Regions from separate parts of the Ensifer sp. R1-3 genome, predicted to be linked through region 1. Evidence: predicted binding sites of a transcription regulator. Region 1 holds the regulator's gene; each other region holds the start of a gene.
The links. Region 1 encodes LexA, which represses DNA repair genes until DNA is damaged. Its sites were predicted from a motif close to TGTTCNNNNTGTGTTCNG; they were not measured.
Positions count from the first base shown of each region.

Region 1 (5,801 bases):
ACGGCTTCAACAAGGTCGCGACGAACCAGGACGGCTCGGTGGACCTGTGGTTCGGACCGGAAAAACCTGCCGACGCGCAGGACTCGAACTGGATCCAAACCGTCGGCGGCCGAAATTTCCTGATAGCGCTGCGTCTCTACGGAACCGGCGTCGAGTTCTTCGATCAGACCTGGAAGCCGGATGATGTGGTCAGGGTGGAGTGAGGTCGGGGCGCGTCCCCAACGAAACGCGCCCATGTCCAAGTGCCCAACCGGAGCGATTCAACAGAGGAATATGCTATGAAAACGAGTTTCAATGATCAACTCGACATCACCCGGCGCGACTTGATGAAGGGCGGCATGGGTGCGGCATCGCTGGCAGCGGTGAGCGCCGGAGCGGCGGTTCCCGCCGCCGTGACGGCGGCCTCGGTCGCCGTCACGGCCAATGCGGCGCAGGCACAGCAGCACGCCGCATCCGCAACTGTTACGCAACCCGCCACGGGTATCGTGATGTCCCCCGACTATGCAAGAACGGTTGCGCAGATGGCCTACGTCTGGGGCTGGCCGATGGTTAACATGATCAACCGCAGGGCGGCGATCACCCAGGCACCGGAACCGGGCCACCTCAACGGCGTCCTGCCCGCCGCACCGCGGGGCCAGATCGCGATGCTCAACGACTACATTGAGCCGTCGGAAACTTTTGTCACGTGCCCGAACCAGGATGTCGTCTACGGCTTGGGCTTCTTCGCGCTTGATGAAGAGCCGGTCGTGATTCAGGTGCCGGATTTCGGCGACCGTTTCTGGGTCTATGCTTTGTACGACGCACGCACCGACCAGTTCGGTCATCTAGGCAAACCATATGGCTCGAAGCCCGGATTCTACCTGCTCGCCGGTCCGAGGTGGAGCGGCCTGAAACCGGACGGGATCACAGATGTTTTGCGCTGCCCTACCTCGCTCGCCAACGCCATTCCCAGGGTCTTCCAGGACGACACGCCCGAGGACAGGAAAGCGATTCAAGAGGTCATCAACCAGGTCGTCGCTTATCCGCTGAAGGATTTCGACGGAGAGATGAAGACGATCGAATGGGCAAAGGTCCCGGACATTCCCGGACCGGCATCGTCTGGCGAGGAAACCAAATGGGTGGTCCCGGATAAGTTCTTCGATCAGTTCGGCGAGGTTCTCGACACTGTCGATCCGTTGCCGGGCGAGGAGGCTCTCTATGGCCAATTCCGCCTGCTGCTCGATGCAGCGTCCAAGGACCCCGAACTGAAAAAGGTGCTGGTTGCGACCGCGGTCGAGACCGAAGACAAGGTCATCCAGCCGTTCTTCCAGTGGAAGCACAACGGACGTCCGGCCGGGAACGGATGGAACCGTTCGACCAACAATGCGCAGTTCGGCGTCGACTATTTCAACCGGACCGGAACGGCAAAATCGAACATGTTCGACAACCGGCCGAACGAGACGCAATATTTCTACACCGACCACCACGGCGCGGGCGGAGAACTCAGCGGCAGCGGCAGCTATGCGATCACCTTCCCAGCCGGGCAGGAGCCGCCGGTCAACGGGTTCTGGTCATTGACCCTGTACAACGACAAGCATCTCTTCCACGCGAACGACCTCAAACGCTACTCACTCGGCACCAAGAACAAGAACCTAAAGCGCAACTCCGACGGTTCGCTTACCCTCTACGCAGGCGCGAGGTCGCCTGGGGGCGACAAGGAAAACAACTGGCTGCCCGCGCCGGACGGGAAGTTCTCGCTCTACATCCGCGCCTATTGGGGCAAAGAGGCAATTCTCGATGGCTCTTGGCAGCCGCCCACGATCGAGGTGGCTCAATAGCCAGTGCTGAAAGCCGATAGCGGCGTTGTGTGTTCGTGACCTTGCACTCCGCCCTATCTGCCAGCCGGCGGGCACCGACGCGGCTTGCAGTTGTCAGCCTCATCTTTGTATTGCGATGCATTCGGCAAGTGGAATGCACTGGCGCGGTCGGCCGAAAACTCTTATACAATCGTTGACCAGTGGGGTCGTAGCTCAGTTGGGAGAGCGCCGCAATCGCACTGCGGAGGTCGAGGGTTCGACTCCCTTCGGCTCCACCATCCACCAGTCCTCCCTGCCGGCTCGCTGCTTGCCAAAAAAGCTGATTTGAGAGAAAGTTTTAGTCTGACCCGTTCGAGGTCTGGGCAACTCCCGCGAGTGGAGAAAAACATGCCTGTTAAATCTTTGGTGGCAGCCGTAATTTTTTCCCTCTTCGCCCTTTCGGGGTGCGCCAGCACAGGCTCGACCAACACGACCTACACCCAGTGGTACGGGCCTTATCCCGAGCCTGAATTCGACGTTCTTACGCCGGGCGGACTGCGCCTTGCCTATTAGCATCGCATAGGCCTGCGCCGCCCGCCGTAAGCCCAAAACATGCGAGAGCGTATCGGCCCCTGCCCCGAATTCCGAGCGATCGCCATCGACACGCCGGATCGCGGGGCGGATCGGCATTCAACAGCAAGCGAAATTCACGGAATTTTAGGCACTTGCGGAACACATATGGAACAGATAGGTTCTGTTCTTGATTTGTTTCGCGATTCTGGAGTGACGCCATGCTGACCCGCAAGCAACAGGAATTGCTTCTGTTCATTCACGAACGAATGAAGGAATCCGGGGTCCCGCCGTCCTTCGACGAGATGAAGGACGCCTTGGACCTTGCGTCCAAATCGGGCATCCACCGTTTGATCACCGCACTCGAGGAGCGTGGGTTCATTCGCCGGCTACCTAATCGCGCCCGGGCCCTCGAAGTCATCAAGCTGCCGGAGGCCTATGCGGGCGCTTCGCAGGTCCGCCGCGGCTTTTCGCCGAGCGTGATCGAAGGCAGTCTGGGCAAGCCTGTTGCGCCGCCCCCCGCACCGAAACCGGCGCCGCCGGCCGAGGCCGCATCGGTCGCCGTTCCGGTCATGGGCCGCATTGCCGCCGGTGTGCCGATTTCGGCAATCCAGAACAATATGCACGATATTTCCGTACCGGTCGAAATGATCGGCAGCGGCGAGCACTACGCTCTCGAGATCAAGGGCGATTCGATGATCGAGGCCGGCATCCTCGATGGCGATACGGTGATCATCCGGAACGGAAGCACCGCCAGCCCCGGGGATATCGTCGTCGCGCTGATCGACGACGAGGAAGCGACCCTGAAGCGATTCCGTCGCAAGGGCGCCTCTATTGCGCTGGAGGCCGCCAATCCGGCTTACGAAACACGCATATTCGGTCCGGACCGGGTCAAGATCCAAGGGAGGCTCGTCGGCCTCATCCGGCGGTATCATTAGAGCTTCCTGACCAGGTGCGCAGCCGCTTCCTACGAAAGTACGCAGTTTCAAAGCGCTTACGTGGGAGTATTGCGCCTTGGGACGCTATGGCCACGCCCGGTCCACAGAACGGAAGACACATTTATACAGAATAAAAAAGTCCCTATTCCAAATGTACCCTCTTGCGGATTGCGGTCAATCATTCTAAATCCGCGCCACGATTTGAAAACGCAAATCGTAGAGGCCTCGTGGCGGAGTGGTGACGCAGAGGACTGCAAATCCTTGTACGCCGGTTCAATTCCGGCCGAGGCCTCCAAAAGCCACACCTGATCAGCTTTGTTACCGACAAACTTCCCCTCGTCAGACGAGGGCGAAATCCGCATTCGCAAAGACGAAGTTGGCAGCGCTGAGGTCGGCAGCGTGGATGCCGATCAGAGTGACCTGATCGACCGTGCCATTCAGCTGCAGGACAGCGTTCCCGTCAGCATCGTCGCCGATGTTGGACAAAAAATCGGCGAAGTCGTCGTAGCCATAGCCGGCGATTTGGATGATGTCCTTGTCCAATTCGAAGTCGAAGATCTCATCCCGCCCACTGTTCCGCGCAAACAGGAACTGATCGGCACCGGTCTCGACCGCGAAGGCTGCGGTAAGTCGGCCATCGCCCCAGAGCTGATCGTTACCGGCGCCGCCAATCAAGAGGTCGTCCCCACCCGCGGTGTCCACGCCGACCTCTGCATCGCCATACAGGACATCATCGCCTTTGCCTCCGTCGAGCAGGTCGTTGCCGCCACTGCCGCCACGTGAGAAAAGAACATCTCCAACAAGAAAGTCGTTGCCAGAACCACCATAGAGGTGGTCGTCGCCGCCGATGCCGGATTCCACGACGCCCTGGTCGAGGCCATCTCCGTAGAGTTTGTCATGGCCCTCTCCGCCCTGGAGCCGATCGTTCCCGCCAATGAAAAAATCGCCGAGGGAGAAAGCGTCGCCCGAGAGAATATCGTCTCCGGCGCCGCCGTCGAGCCAGTCGTCGCCACCACGTCCTCTGAGGCAATTGTAGCCATCGCCGTAGAGTGTATCGTTGCCTTTGCCGCCCGAGAGACGATCGTCCCCTCCGGCGACGATCGCGGAGTCACTCACATCGATCGAGAAGGCATCGCCGTACAGCGTGTCGTCGCCGGCGCCGCCGTCGAGCTGGTCGTCGCCACCACGCCCCTGATCGGAGATCGCCCAAGCGTCGCCGAAGAGCGTGTCGTCGCCTCCGTGCCCGTCAAGGCTGTCGCGGCCACCCTGCCCCGAAGACAGGAAGCCGCCGATTTCGAAGACTCCCAGGCTATTGTCGGTCGTGAATGGGTCTCCGAAGACAATGTCCGGATCGTTCGTGCCGAAGATGTGGTTGTCGAGCCCGAGCCAAGGGGCGATGCCACCGATCAGATGCGCCATTTTTCTCTCCACAGTGCTGCAAAGCAGGTGATGCTCGTCTTGGGGACCCGGACGGCCTTGGGGGCGTCGACCTCGTCCGGCCTCGTCGGAGTGACGAGCGGGCTAACGCTTTGAAAATACGCACTTCCGCACGGAAAACCGTCCACACTTTTCCTGAAAGTGCTCTAATGTTGCCGAACGCGATGTTCCTGTCCATTGACCACTTCGGATTAACTACAGGTTGTACTTTCCGGTGAAGTTCCGCGTCCGGATGCTGAAAGACGGAAGAGGTTGCCCACGCTCCGGACGACGTCCACGAAGAGCAGAACCCGGAGGACCATGTGGTCTCGTGATCGGCGATTGTGCTATAGCGTCCCGTCGGCCGGCCTCATCGGGAGGGCGGCACTCGAAGCGCGATGTGATGGATATTCCTTGGGGCTACATTCAGCGCCACTTCGATTGGCTCGGGCATGTGGTCGAGGGCGTCTGTATTGCAGCAGTCGTCGCCTTGCTGTTCATGGTGATTGCGCCGAGAAGGTTGGCGCTGATCATCGGCCTCGCCTTCGCCATCGGACACTTTCACGGCCGCGAAAAACGTGATTTCGAGATCAGCGCAAAGCTGCCGCCACCTCACCTAGAGGGTTATGAAATGTGGAAGTGGAGTTGGGATCAGGCGACCGACTTCTGGCCGGTCGCTTTGGTCCTCGCCTGCGTCATTGTGGCCCTCCTGCCCAAACGGCGTCGAAGGCCGGGCAGTTCCGACGACTGAAATGCGCTGCATCCGCATGCTGGTGGACTCTTCGCGAGGTCCACCTCTCAGGACTTGCCGGACGAGTTCGGCTTGCTCCGCCATCGGGCCCACCATACGGCCAGCTTGCGCCGCCGTCGGCGCATCGAGGGAATGTCGTGCGAAAGCACGAGCAGGCCCAGAGGAACCATCCAGAAGCCCAAGATCGGTAGAAAACCGAGCACACCGCCGAAGACGAGCAGAACGCCGATGAGGACGCGCAATGCCGGCGAATTGGGCAGGCTCATCCGCCATTTGCCAAGCACGATCTCACGCGTCTTGGGATCGATGCCAAAATGCTTCTTCTTGCCTTCGGTCGCCATCACTCTTCTT
Region 1 is NZ_CP096515.1:1,105,220-1,111,020, reverse strand. Features, by position in the region: gene M1D43_RS05370 (DUF1254 domain-containing protein) at 1-203, shown strand, start outside; gene M1D43_RS05365 (DUF1254 domain-containing protein) at 279-1,817, shown strand; tRNA gene M1D43_RS05360 (tRNA-Ala) at 1,999-2,074, shown strand; gene M1D43_RS05355 (hypothetical protein) at 2,184-2,348, shown strand; gene lexA (transcriptional repressor LexA) at 2,567-3,283, shown strand; tRNA gene M1D43_RS05345 (tRNA-Cys) at 3,505-3,578, shown strand; gene M1D43_RS05340 (calcium-binding protein) at 3,623-4,702, opposite strand; gene M1D43_RS05335 (hypothetical protein) at 5,103-5,450, shown strand; gene M1D43_RS05330 (membrane protein) at 5,498-5,791, opposite strand.

Region 2 (5,801 bases), on a different replicon from region 1:
CGTGGGTATCGAGAACTTCGTGGAAGTCGCCGAAGATCCGGTGTTCTGGGGCGCGGTCAGGAACACGCTCGTCTTTACGCTCGTATCCGTCGCGTTGGAGACGCTTCTCGGACTTGCGATCGCCTTGCTCCTGCACCGCGCTTTTCTCGGCCGCGGCATCGTGCGGGCGGCGATCCTCATTCCCTGGGCGATGCCGATGGTCGTCTCGGCCCGGATCTGGGAATGGATGCTCAACGATCAGTTCGGCCTGATCAACAAGCTCCTGGTCGCGTTGGGACTCGTCGAAAAGGGCGTCGCATGGACAGCCGATCCTTCGCTGATCCTCGGGACGGTGATCTTCATCGATGTCTGGGTGACGACGCCGTTCATGGTGCTCCTCATTCTCGCCGGCCTGCAACTGATCCCCGAGGAAATCTACGAGGCAGCCGACGTTTCCGGCGTGCCGCAGTGGAAACGCTTCTGGTCCATAACCTTGCCGCTCGCGACGCCGGCGATCGGTGTCGCGATACTCTTCCGCACGCTCGACGCGCTCCGCATGTTCGATCTGAGCTACGTGCTTGCGGCCAACAACGAAAACACGATGACGATGTCGATCTATGCGCGCGACCAGATCATCAGCTTTCAGGACCTCGGCCTTGGAGCCGCTGCTTCCACCTGGGTGTTCATGATCATCGGACTGATCGCTATCGTCATCGTCGGGCTTTTGCGCCTCGATCGGGCGACAGGCTGAGGGGGCTATCGATGACGGTGAGCGCAGTCACCACGAGGCGCTATTCGAACGCGACTTACCGGACCTTGCGCCGCGTAAAGACGGCCGGACTCTATGCCGGCGTGGCGGCCGTCCTCGTCTACATGCTGTTTCCCTATTATTGGGCGATCGTCTCCTCGACCAAGACGGGGCAGGCGCTTTACCAGTTCACTCTGCTGCCGGCGCTCGATTTCAGCAACTACAGGCAATTGTTCGACAATGCGGTATTCATGGGCGCGCTCGTCAATTCCGGCGTGGTCGCGCTTGTCAGTACGGCGGTCTCCCTCGTCATCGGCATTCTTGCGGCTTACGCGCTCGGCCGCCTGCATTTCCCGCCGGGCCGCATCGTTCTGATCGCCGTTCTCATGATCTCGGTCTTTCCGCAAGTGGTGGTGCTTTCGGGAATGTTCGAGGTGATCGGATGGCTCGGGCTCTACAATCGGCCGTCGGCGCTGATCGTCTCCTATCTCATTCTCACTTTGCCCTTCACGACATGGATCCTGACGAGCTTCATCCGTGACCTGCCGAACGAATTGGAGGAGGCGGCGCTCATCGACGGCTGTTCGCGCCTGCGCATCCTCACCCACGTGCTGCTGCCGCTGATGGGGCCTGCGATTGCCAGCACCGGTCTGCTGTCGTTCATCCTTGCATGGAACGAATTCCTCTTTGCGCTCACCTTCATCCTGACCGACGAGAACCGGACGGTTCCGGTAGCGATCGGCCTTCTGACAGGCAGCAGCCGCTATGAATATCCGTTTGGCCAGATCATGGCCGCGTCCGTCACGGTGACGCTGCCGCTGCTCGTTCTCGTCCTGATCTTCCAGCGCAAGATCGTCGCGGGGTTGACGTCCGGCGCCGTCAAGGGGTGACGACCGCCGCCGCGGGCAACGTCATGCGCCAAATTTGGCATGATCTATTTTCGTGATTGGACTTCCCGACCGGTTGGAGTCACGCTGATCAGGCCTACGAGGTGGAAATTGGGGGGCCAACTATCGTTAGAGTAGGAGGTCGCAATGAAGCACCAAGCAATCGAGCAGTTACAGGGCGTCGCCGAGGTCAAGCAGGACCTGCCGCGACGGACGTTATCGCGCAAGGAGCGCCTTGAGCGTTGGGCGGAGCTCCTGGAACGGGATCCTCACAGACGCCTTTCGACGCTGCACGAGACAGAGTATCAGCCAGCGAGAGTCCGCGCGGCCATGCGCGGTGACGGTTCGCCGATCTCCGTCGCCTTCGAGGATCCGGTCCTCCGGACCGCCGGGATGGAGAACGACAGCTACGGTGAAGCCAGGCGGTTCTTCGAGCTGAGCGACGAGCAATTACATAAGGTCATCTGCTATTGCCATTTCGGCGCGACGGTCAGCGCATCGACGGCCGCCCGCCACATCCGCGCAATGCTTGTAGAGAAACAGCCAGGCCTGTTTGCTCGGTTGCGCCAGATGTTCGTCGGCTAGGCAGGCGACGGCATATCGGAGGGTCGTGATCGAAGGCGGCCGCCGGAGGAGGCGGGCTGCAGTGCGAAGGCTCATCGCGCTCGCACTGTGGTGCTCCCATCGCCTCCGGCTGGCGGATTGCCGTCGATGCGCGGCGTCGTCGTCTTAGGATCGCAACTCGATCTCAAGGCTTTCGTCGCGTGCAACGCGCCCTCATGTCTGCGATTTTCGCTTCGTGCTCCAAATTCCACTATGTTAAGTGGATCGACGCGGCGCCGGATGGCGACGCGCCGTGTCGGCCGGGATGACGAACGGAAACACTATGGCTCAAAGAGCAGGCAACGCGGATCTCCCGCTGCATGGCGGCCGCGTACCGCGATGGCTCGGCGACCGTATGACGCGCCTCGGCGCGCTGGTCACCGAAGCGGTCGTTCATCACTACGGACGCGACGAGTTTTTAAGGCGGCTTGCGCATCCGTTCTGGTTCCAGTCCTTCGGTGCCGTCATGGGCATGGACTGGCATTCCTCCGGTATCACCACGAGCGTCATCGGTGCATTGAAACGCGGTCTGACCCCGCTTGCCGGCGAGCTGGGCATTCATGTCTGCGGCGGCCGCGGCCAGCACTCCCGCAAGACGCCGGGCGAACTCATATCGATTGGCGATCGCGTAGGTTTCGATGGCGGCGCATTGGCAGAAGCGAGCCGCCTCGTCGCCAAGGTCGATAGTGCCGCCGTTCAGGACGGCTTCGATCTCTACCTGCACGGTTTCATCGTCACGGACGATGCCAGGTGGGTGGTCGTCCAGCAGGGCATGAACGGCGACCGCCGGCAGGCGAGGCGCTATCACTGGCTCTCGGAGGGCCTGACAAGCTTCGTCGACGCGCCGCATAGCGCGATCGAAGGCAGAGAACAGGGCGAGATCGTCAATCTTGCCGACCGCCGCGCCGCCGCCTCGCGGACTGCGCAGCTCGATCTCCTCCAGTCCCTCGGGCCCGACGGGCTCCTGCGCGAGGTCGCCCGGATCGAGTCCCGTGGGGCTCCTGTGGCCGCGCCGGCACAGCCGATGCTGCCGCATCTCTTCATGCCCGCCCATCACGACGTGCGCGAAAGCGACGTCAATCTCCGGCGCCTTCACGGCAACTTCGCCGCCGCCGCCGACCGTGGTCCGGAGGATTTCAAGGACCTGCTGCTGGTGCCAGGCGTCGGCGCGCGGACGGTCAAGGCGCTGGCGATGGTCGCGGAGGTGGTCCACGGGACGCCGTGCAGGTTCTCGGACCCCGCCCGCTTTTCGCTCGCCCATGGCGGCAAGGACCGCCATCCGTTCCCGGTGCCGTTGAAAGTCTATGACGAGACGATCAGGATCATGAAATCAGCGGTCAGCAAGGGCCGCCTCGGGCGCGAGGAAGAGCTTGCGGCGCTGAAGCGGCTCGACGAGCAGTCGCGCCGGCTGGAGCGCTACGTCACGGGCCCCGACCTCAAGGAGATCGTCGCGGGCGAATTCAGGGACTCCGCGCGTTTCGGCGGGCGCAGCATATTCGGCTTGGAACCGCACGACGACGAGGCAACCGCGGCGGAGCCAAGCAACCGCACGCGGCGCTGAGGCGGAACAATAAGCAGCGCGATCGATTTACACAGCTAGGGCGCGATGAGGGCACACCGCGTTCCCTGCCGCTGAAGATGGCGCTTCGAGGCGCCGCCGGCATGCCAGTTCATGGAGTTTCCGATGACCGCTGCGATGACTACGATCGACCACGACACAATCCGCAATTGGATAGAAGCCCGCAAAGGACAGCCGGCGCGCGTGAAGGGCGCGACCGAAGACGGTGGTGGTCTCCTTCGCGTTGATTTCGGCAAACCGGAAGACACGCTGGAGAAAATTTCCTGGGACGAGTTCTTCAAGATCTTCGATGAGGAGAACCTGGCTTTCCTCCATCAGGACATGACTGACGACGGGCAACCCAGCCGCTTCTGTAAATTCATTCACCGGCACTGAACCGAAGAAGGAACTGGGAGAAGGAAGCGGAAGAGCACTTGAGGCCGGAAACGCCTTTACGGCGGAAAGGATCTCGCGATGCTTACGATCAAAAAACCGGAGCCCGCGACGGAGCGCGAAGGGCGCCCTGTCCCTCCCGCAAACGCCCCCAAGCCGGCATCTGCAAAGATCAGGAGGCCTGCGACGGACGATTGCGAACGCCTCGATGACCCGAATTCGCTTTTCTGGCGCGGCGTGTGGATGACCGTGTTTTAGATCGAGCAAACTAGAGCGGGATGAGGAAAAGTGTGTGCGGTTTTCCGCCCGCATCCCGCTCTAACCTATTGGAATCGATCACGTTCATGTTTTTAGGTCGACCTGACCTAAAAACATCGTGATCTAGGCGGCGCTGCCGCCAAGCGTCCGCTCGATCTCTTCGAGACGCGCCGTCAGGCGCTTGATCGCGTCGCGCTTTTCGGCAACCACGTCTCTCGCTGTTTCGAGCCTGTCGGCTCCGGGCACGGTGCCCACGGCCGTGTGGGTCTCGGTTGCGATGGCGTCGATTTCGGCTTGAAGCCGGGCGATTCGCTCGCGCAGTTCGTCGAGTTGGTTTCCGACCCCTGGCGCGCTCTTCCGATCTCGCTCCCATGCGTCGATCGGCTCGTCGACGCTTGGGGGATCGAGCGGGCGCGCATCAGCCCCCGGGCGCGGTTCTCCATGCTTGTTCGTGCTCATGACTGACCTCCCGTAAGCGTCATCAACTCTGAAGCGACGTCTATGTTCCGCCGGCGGCCCTTACCCGTCGCAGCAATCGGCGGGCTTCATGGAACTTCCCGCGACGGCCGCCGTTTTCCTCTCGCCACCTGGGAGGGTTCCATGCATTCCGAAGACTACCTCGAACTTCACTACGATCTGCTGAGCCACAGGGCACTCCTGTCGTGTGGCCGTAAGGCATATGTGCTGCCGGACATCTACGAGACCAAGGAAATGGCACAGGTCGCGGCCCAGAAATTCGCATGGGAGAAGCTGGGACTGAAAGAGCGGGCAGCGGGCTGCCGCACGGCCGCCGATCTCCCCGTCTGGCTGCGCTGACGATTGCGGCGAGCGATCAGAGGCCCTGTCCTTCGCCGAGACCGCGCTCCGCATGCATGGCGGACTGCCAGACCGTGACCGCAGGTCCCTCTGCGCCGAGAACGGGGTCAAGGCTCGGCAGCGGGACCGAGACGATCGCCTTAAGGTCATCCGTGGTCGCAGCGCCGCTCTGAATCCCGGCGTCCTGACCCGGCGGATAGCCGCCGACGACCAGGAAATCCACGCTTGCCTCGTTCCGGCGATGGCCCGTACCCGCGGGGAGGAGGATGACGTCGCCGGCTGCGACCTCGATCTCCTGACCGTCCGGCCCTCCGATCATAAGCCGTGCCCGGCCTTCCGCGATCCCGAGAACCTCGTGCGCACCGCAATGGTAATGGTGATGGGCAAAGACGCCGTCGCGCCACAGGCCGCCAACCATTGGCCCGGAAGCGTTCCTCTATCCGTGTGGCTCCATTTTCCGTAACGTCGATCGCTTGACGATAGACCAGCACCGGCAGGCGCGGGTTGTTCGGTACGCCGCCGCTTTCCGCGAACATGAGCTCTTCGATTTTCATTGGTA
Region 2 is NZ_CP096516.1:1,311,880-1,317,680, reverse strand. Features, by position in the region: gene M1D43_RS23345 (carbohydrate ABC transporter permease) at 1-730, shown strand, start outside; gene M1D43_RS23340 (carbohydrate ABC transporter permease) at 742-1,617, shown strand; gene M1D43_RS23335 (hypothetical protein) at 1,762-2,199, shown strand; gene M1D43_RS23330 (DUF763 domain-containing protein) at 2,501-3,778, shown strand; gene M1D43_RS23325 (hypothetical protein) at 3,902-4,171, shown strand; gene M1D43_RS23320 (hypothetical protein) at 4,550-4,885, opposite strand; gene M1D43_RS23315 (hypothetical protein) at 5,027-5,242, shown strand; partial or broken gene M1D43_RS23310 (cupin domain-containing protein) at 5,259-5,796, opposite strand.
Region 2: the regulator LexA is predicted to act here: its motif matches at 2,404-2,421, upstream of M1D43_RS23330 (DUF763 domain-containing protein).

Region 3 (5,801 bases), 350 kb from region 1:
GACCGCAAGACCGGCGCGCGGGAGACGATGACCGTCGAAGCGGCGATCAACAAACTGGTCGCGGCGAGATAACAGAGACGAAGGGATCGATGATGACCGCGGCGACGGATGAGCAAGTGCAAGCTGCCGCTCCATCCAGCATATCTTCCAGCCGTCCCTTCTCCGCCTTCGAGCGTATGGTCGCCTGGCGCTACCTGCGTTCGCGGCGGAAGGAAGCGTTCATCTCGGTCATCGCCGGCTTCTCCTTCATAGGGATCATGCTCGGGGTGGGAACGCTGATCATCGTCATGGCGGTGATGAACGGCTTCCGAACCGAGCTCATTTCACGCATTCTCGGCATGAACGGCCATATGATCGTCCAGCCCTTGGACGGCCCGCTCACCAATTACGCCGATCTAGCCACCAGATTCTCCGCCGTTCCGGGCGTGACCATGGCCATTCCGATCGTCGAGGGCCAGGTTCTCGCGCAAGGCCTGGGCGATGCGTCGACGGGTGCGCTCGTTCGCGGGATACGCGCCGACGACCTCACCAAGCTGAAGTCGATCTCCGAGCATATTCAGTCCGGCGACCTCGTCGGCTTCGCCTCGGGCAGCGGCGTCGCCATCGGCTCGCGCATGGCCGAGCAGCTGGGCATCCGGGTGGGCGGGACGATCACGCTCACCTCGCCGAACGGCGACGTCACGCCGATGGGCATGAATCCGAGGGTCAAGGCCTATACCGTCTCGGCCATCTTCGAGATGGGCATGTCGGAATACGACGCGACCATCATCTTCATGCCGCTCGAGGAAGCGCAGCTCTATTTCAACGCCGAAGGCCTCGTTCAGTCGATCGAGATATTCGCCGAGCATCCGGACGCGGTCGACGAGCTTCGCAAGCCGGTGGAGGACGCCGCCGGCCGGCAGATATTTATTACCGACTGGCGCGAACGCAACAGGACATTCTTTTCCGCGCTCGAGGTGGAACGGAACGTGATGTTCATGATCCTGACGCTGATCGTGCTGGTCGCGGCGCTGAACATCATCTCCGGGCTGATCATGCTGGTGAAGGACAAGGGCAGCGATATCGCGATCCTCAGGACGATGGGCGCGACCTCCGGTTCGGTGATGCGCATCTTCTTCATGACCGGCGCCGCAATCGGGGTTACGGGAACCATCGCCGGCGTCGCCCTCGGGGTGGTCGTCTGCCTCAACATCGAGTCGATCCGCCAGTTCTTCTCCTGGGTGTCCGGCGCCACGCTCTTCGATCCGGAGCTCTATTTCCTCAGCCAGCTTCCGGCCGACATGAATGCCGACGAGACCGTCACCGTCGTCGTCATGGCGCTTGCGCTTTCCTTCCTTGCCACGATCTTCCCGGCCTGGCGCGCCTCGCGCCTCGATCCGGTGCAGGCCCTGCGGTACGAATAACAAGGACAACAGCTTAAATGAATGCGCGCGTGGCACTGCAGCTCTCCGGCATCGAGCGGCATTATGGCGAGGGCGACACGTTTCTGCCGATCCTCAAGGGAGCCGACCTGACGTTGCGAAGCGGCGAGACAGTCGCCCTCGTGGCACCGTCCGGTACCGGAAAGTCGACATTGCTTCATATCGCCGGGCTGCTCGAACACCCGGATGAGGGCGAGGTGCTCGTGAACGGCACCTCATGCAACGGACTCAGCGACGACCGGCGAACGGCAATCCGCCGCAACGAGATCGGCTTCGTCTATCAGTTCCACCATCTCCTGCCGGAATTCTCGGCGCTGGAGAACATCATGATGCCGCAACTGATCGCCGGATTGCCCAAGGCCGAGGCGGCGGAGCGGGCATCGGCCCTTCTGGACTATATGCGCATCGGCCATCGCGGCAGCCACCGCCCGACCGAGCTTTCCGGCGGCGAGCAGCAGCGCGTCGCCATCGCCAGGGCGGTCGCCAATGCGCCGCTCATCCTTCTGGCGGACGAGCCGACCGGCAACCTCGACCCCGAGACGGCCGGCTATGTATTCGAGGCGCTGGAAGCCCTGGCGCGCCAGTCCGGGCTCGCGGCGCTGATCGCCACCCACAATCACGAACTCGCTTCGCTCATGGATCGCCGCGTGACGATCGAGGACGGCAAGGTGGTCGAACTGAAATAGTCCGGCCGCGGCGGCGCGTATTCAGCCCCGACCTCGCTCGAGGCGCGGTCACCGCTTGGCGTTCCTTGCATGTTCCGTTCGAGGCGTGTCGCTCCTCGGAACGCATGCGCGAATGGGGGCCGTCGGTGCACATTAACCATAGCCACTGAATAGCGGGTCTTCCATGCAGACTTCCTTGACTATCGAACGGAAATAGAACAAAAAGGGAACAGTAGCGGAAAGGAGACAAGTTATGGCTGATTTCGTACGTGATCTTGCTGCCTTCGCCTCGATGAGCCTTTTCATCGTGAGCATCTCGGTAATCGCTCTCGGCCTGTGACCGGGATTTATCCAGCGTGCTCCGCGTCCTGTCGAACGCGCAGTAAACACCACAGCCGGGCAAAAACCCCGGCGGCCCGTCCTTGAGACTGGACAGTTGGGACGGGAAACAGGATATCCTCGACGCCGGACAAGAATCGGAGTGCGGCGATGACAGGCAACCAGGGTATCGGGCAGGGTATCGGGCACGGCACAGGGGCTGCGGCCGATCCGCAGTTCGTTCACCTGCGGGTGCATTCCGCCTATTCGTTGCTGGAAGGCGCCTTGCCGCTGAAGAAGATCATCGGCAAGGCGGTCGCCGACGATCAGCCGGCGATCGGCATCGCCGACACCAATAATCTCTTCGCGGCACTCGAATTCTCGCAGAAGGCCGCCGACGACGGATTGCAGCCGATCATCGGCTGCCAGCTCTCGATCGATATGGAAGACGAGGCGGAAGGCGAGCGGCGCGGACACGCCCATCAGTTCGTCAAACTTCCCGCGATCGTGCTGATCGCGGCGACCGAGGACGGTTACGCCCGCCTCGTCGAGCTCGTGAGCCGCGCCTATCTCGAAGGCGAGGGTCACCAGCAAACGCGAATAAGCCGCTCCTGGCTTGCGGCTGGCGGCACGACCGGCCTGATCGCGCTCACCGGTGCGGGAGCCGGCCCGGTCGACATGGCGCTGAAGTCGGGTTCGCCGGCTCTGGCCGAGGCACGCCTGCAAGCCTTGATCGAGCTTTTCGGCGATCGCCTCTATGTCGAACTGCAGCGGCACGGGAATTACGACCGGCGTCACGAGAACCGCATGATCGATCTCGCCTATCGGCTCGACGTTCCGCTCGTCGCCACCAACGAGGCGTTTTTCCCGTCGCCGTCCGACTATGATGCCCACGATGCGCTGATGGCCGTCGCCCACAATGCGATGGTGTCCGACGACAGCCGCTTCCGTCTGACCCCGGACCATTATTTGAAGAGCCGCAAGGAGATGGCGGCGCTCTTTGCGGATCTGCCCGAGGCATTGGAGAATACGATCGAGGTGGCGCGGCGGTGCTCCTTCATGTTGAAGACCCGCGGACCGATCCTGCCGCGCTTTACCGGCGCTTCGGATGATCCGGAGGAGGCTGAACGCGCGGAGGTAGCGGAACTGCGCCGGCAGGCGGAGGAGGGGCTGGAGGAACGCCTTGCCAAGCTCGGCATGGCGCCCGGCTACAAGGAAGAGGACTATCGGGAGCGGCTGGCCTTCGAACTCGGCGTCATCCAGCGGATGAAGTTTCCGGGCTACTTCCTCATCGTTGCGGACTTCATCAAATGGGCCAAGCAGCATGACATTCCGGTCGGGCCGGGCCGCGGCTCGGGTGCCGGCTCGCTGGTCGCCTATGCCCTGACGATCACCGATGTCGATCCGATGCGCTTCTCGCTGCTTTTTGAGCGCTTCCTCAATCCCGAGCGCGTGTCGATGCCCGACTTCGATATCGATTTCTGCCAGGACCGGCGCGAGGAGGTCATCCGCTACGTGCAGCAGAAATACGGCCGCGAGCAGGTGGCGCAGATCATCACCTTCGGATCGCTGCAGGCGCGTGCAGCACTGCGCGACGTCGGCCGCGTGCTGGAAATGCCCTATGGCCAGGTCGACAAGATTTGCAAGCTGGTGCCGAACAATCCCGCCAACCCGACGCCGCTTTCCAAGGCGATCGAGGAGGAACCGCGCCTGCAGGAAGAGGCGGAAAAGGAGCCGGTCGTTGCCCGTCTCCTCGACATTGCCCAGAAGATCGAGGGGCTTTACCGCCACGCCTCGACGCACGCGGCCGGCATCGTCATCGGCGACAGGCCGCTCTCGCAGCTCGTGCCGATGTACCGCGATCCGCGCTCCGACATGCCGGTGACCCAGTTCAACATGAAATGGGTCGAGCAGGCGGGTCTCGTGAAGTTCGACTTCCTTGGCCTGAAGACGCTGACCGTTCTGAAGACCGCCGTCGACTTCGTCGGCAAGCGCGGCATCCATATCGACCTCGCAAGCATTCCGCTCGACGATCCGAAGACCTACGAGACCCTTTCGCGTGGCGAGACGGTCGGCGTGTTCCAGGTGGAAAGCGCCGGCATGCGCAAGGCGCTGATCGGCATGCGCCCGGACTGCATCGAGGACATCATCGCGCTCGTGGCGCTCTATCGCCCGGGTCCGATGGAGAACATCCCGGTCTACAACGCCCGCAAGCACGGCGAGGAAGAGATCGAATCGATCCATCCGAAGATCGATTACCTGCTCAAGGAGACGCAGGGCGTCATCGTCTACCAGGAGCAGGTGATGCAGATCGCTCAGGTGCTCTCGGGCTATTCGCTCGGCGAGGCCGACCTCCTGCGCCGCGCCATGGGCAAGAAGATCAAGGCGGAGATGGACAAGCAACGCGCCCGCTTCGTCGATGGCGCCGTCAAGAATGGCGTCTCGAAGCCGCAGGCCGACCTGATCTTCGACCTTCTCGCCAAGTTCGCCAATTACGGCTTCAACAAGTCGCATGCCGCCGCCTACGCCATCGTCTCCTACCAGACCGCCTACATGAAGGCGCATTATCCGGTCGAGTTCCTCGCAGCGTCGATGACGCTCGACATGTCGAACACGGACAAGATCAACGATTTCCGTCAGGACGCGATGCGCCTCGGCATTCAGGTGGTCGCGCCGTCCGTGCAGACCTCCCACCGCCACTTCGAAACCGGCGACAACCGCATCTATTACTCGCTCGCCGCCCTAAAGGGCGTCGGCGAGTCGGCCGTCGACCACATCGTCGCCGTGCGTGGCGATCGGCCCTTCGCAAGTCTCGAAGACTTCTGCCTGAGGATCGATCCGAAGCTCTTGAACCGACGTGTTTTCGAAAGTCTGATCGCCGCCGGTGCTTTCGACTGCTTCGGCTACGACCGGGCGGAGCTCATCGGCGGGCTCGATCGCATCCTCGGTTTCGCGCAGCGCGCCCAGGAAAACAAGGTGAGCGGCCAGAGCGACATGTTCGGCGCGGGCGCCGCGACGGGGCCCGAGAAGATCGCGCTACCTTCCTATACGCCGTGGCTCGCCTCGGAGAAGCTGCATCGCGAGTTCCAGGTCTTGGGCTTCTATCTCTCCGCCCATCCGCTCGACACCTACAATAATCTGCTCGCGAAGATGCGCGTGCAGACATTTGCGGATTTCTCGGCAGCCGTGAAAAAGGGAGCGGCGGCGGGCCGCCTCGCCGGTACGGTGACGTCGAAGCAGGAACGCAAGACGCGCACCGGCAACAAGATGGGGATCGTCGCCTTCTCGGACGCTTCGGGCCAGTTCGAGGCCGTGCTCTTCTCCGAAATGCTGAACCAGTATCGCGATCTTCTGGAGCCCGGCAAATCGCTGGTGATGACGGTCGATGCGGAGGAGC
Region 3 is NZ_CP096515.1:1,452,602-1,458,402, reverse strand. Features, by position in the region: gene proS (proline--tRNA ligase) at 1-72, shown strand, start outside; gene M1D43_RS07045 (lipoprotein-releasing ABC transporter permease subunit) at 90-1,403, shown strand; gene M1D43_RS07040 (ABC transporter ATP-binding protein) at 1,421-2,107, shown strand; gene dnaE (DNA polymerase III subunit alpha) at 2,576-5,801, shown strand, end outside.
Region 3: the regulator LexA is predicted to act here: its motif matches at 2,301-2,318, upstream of dnaE (DNA polymerase III subunit alpha).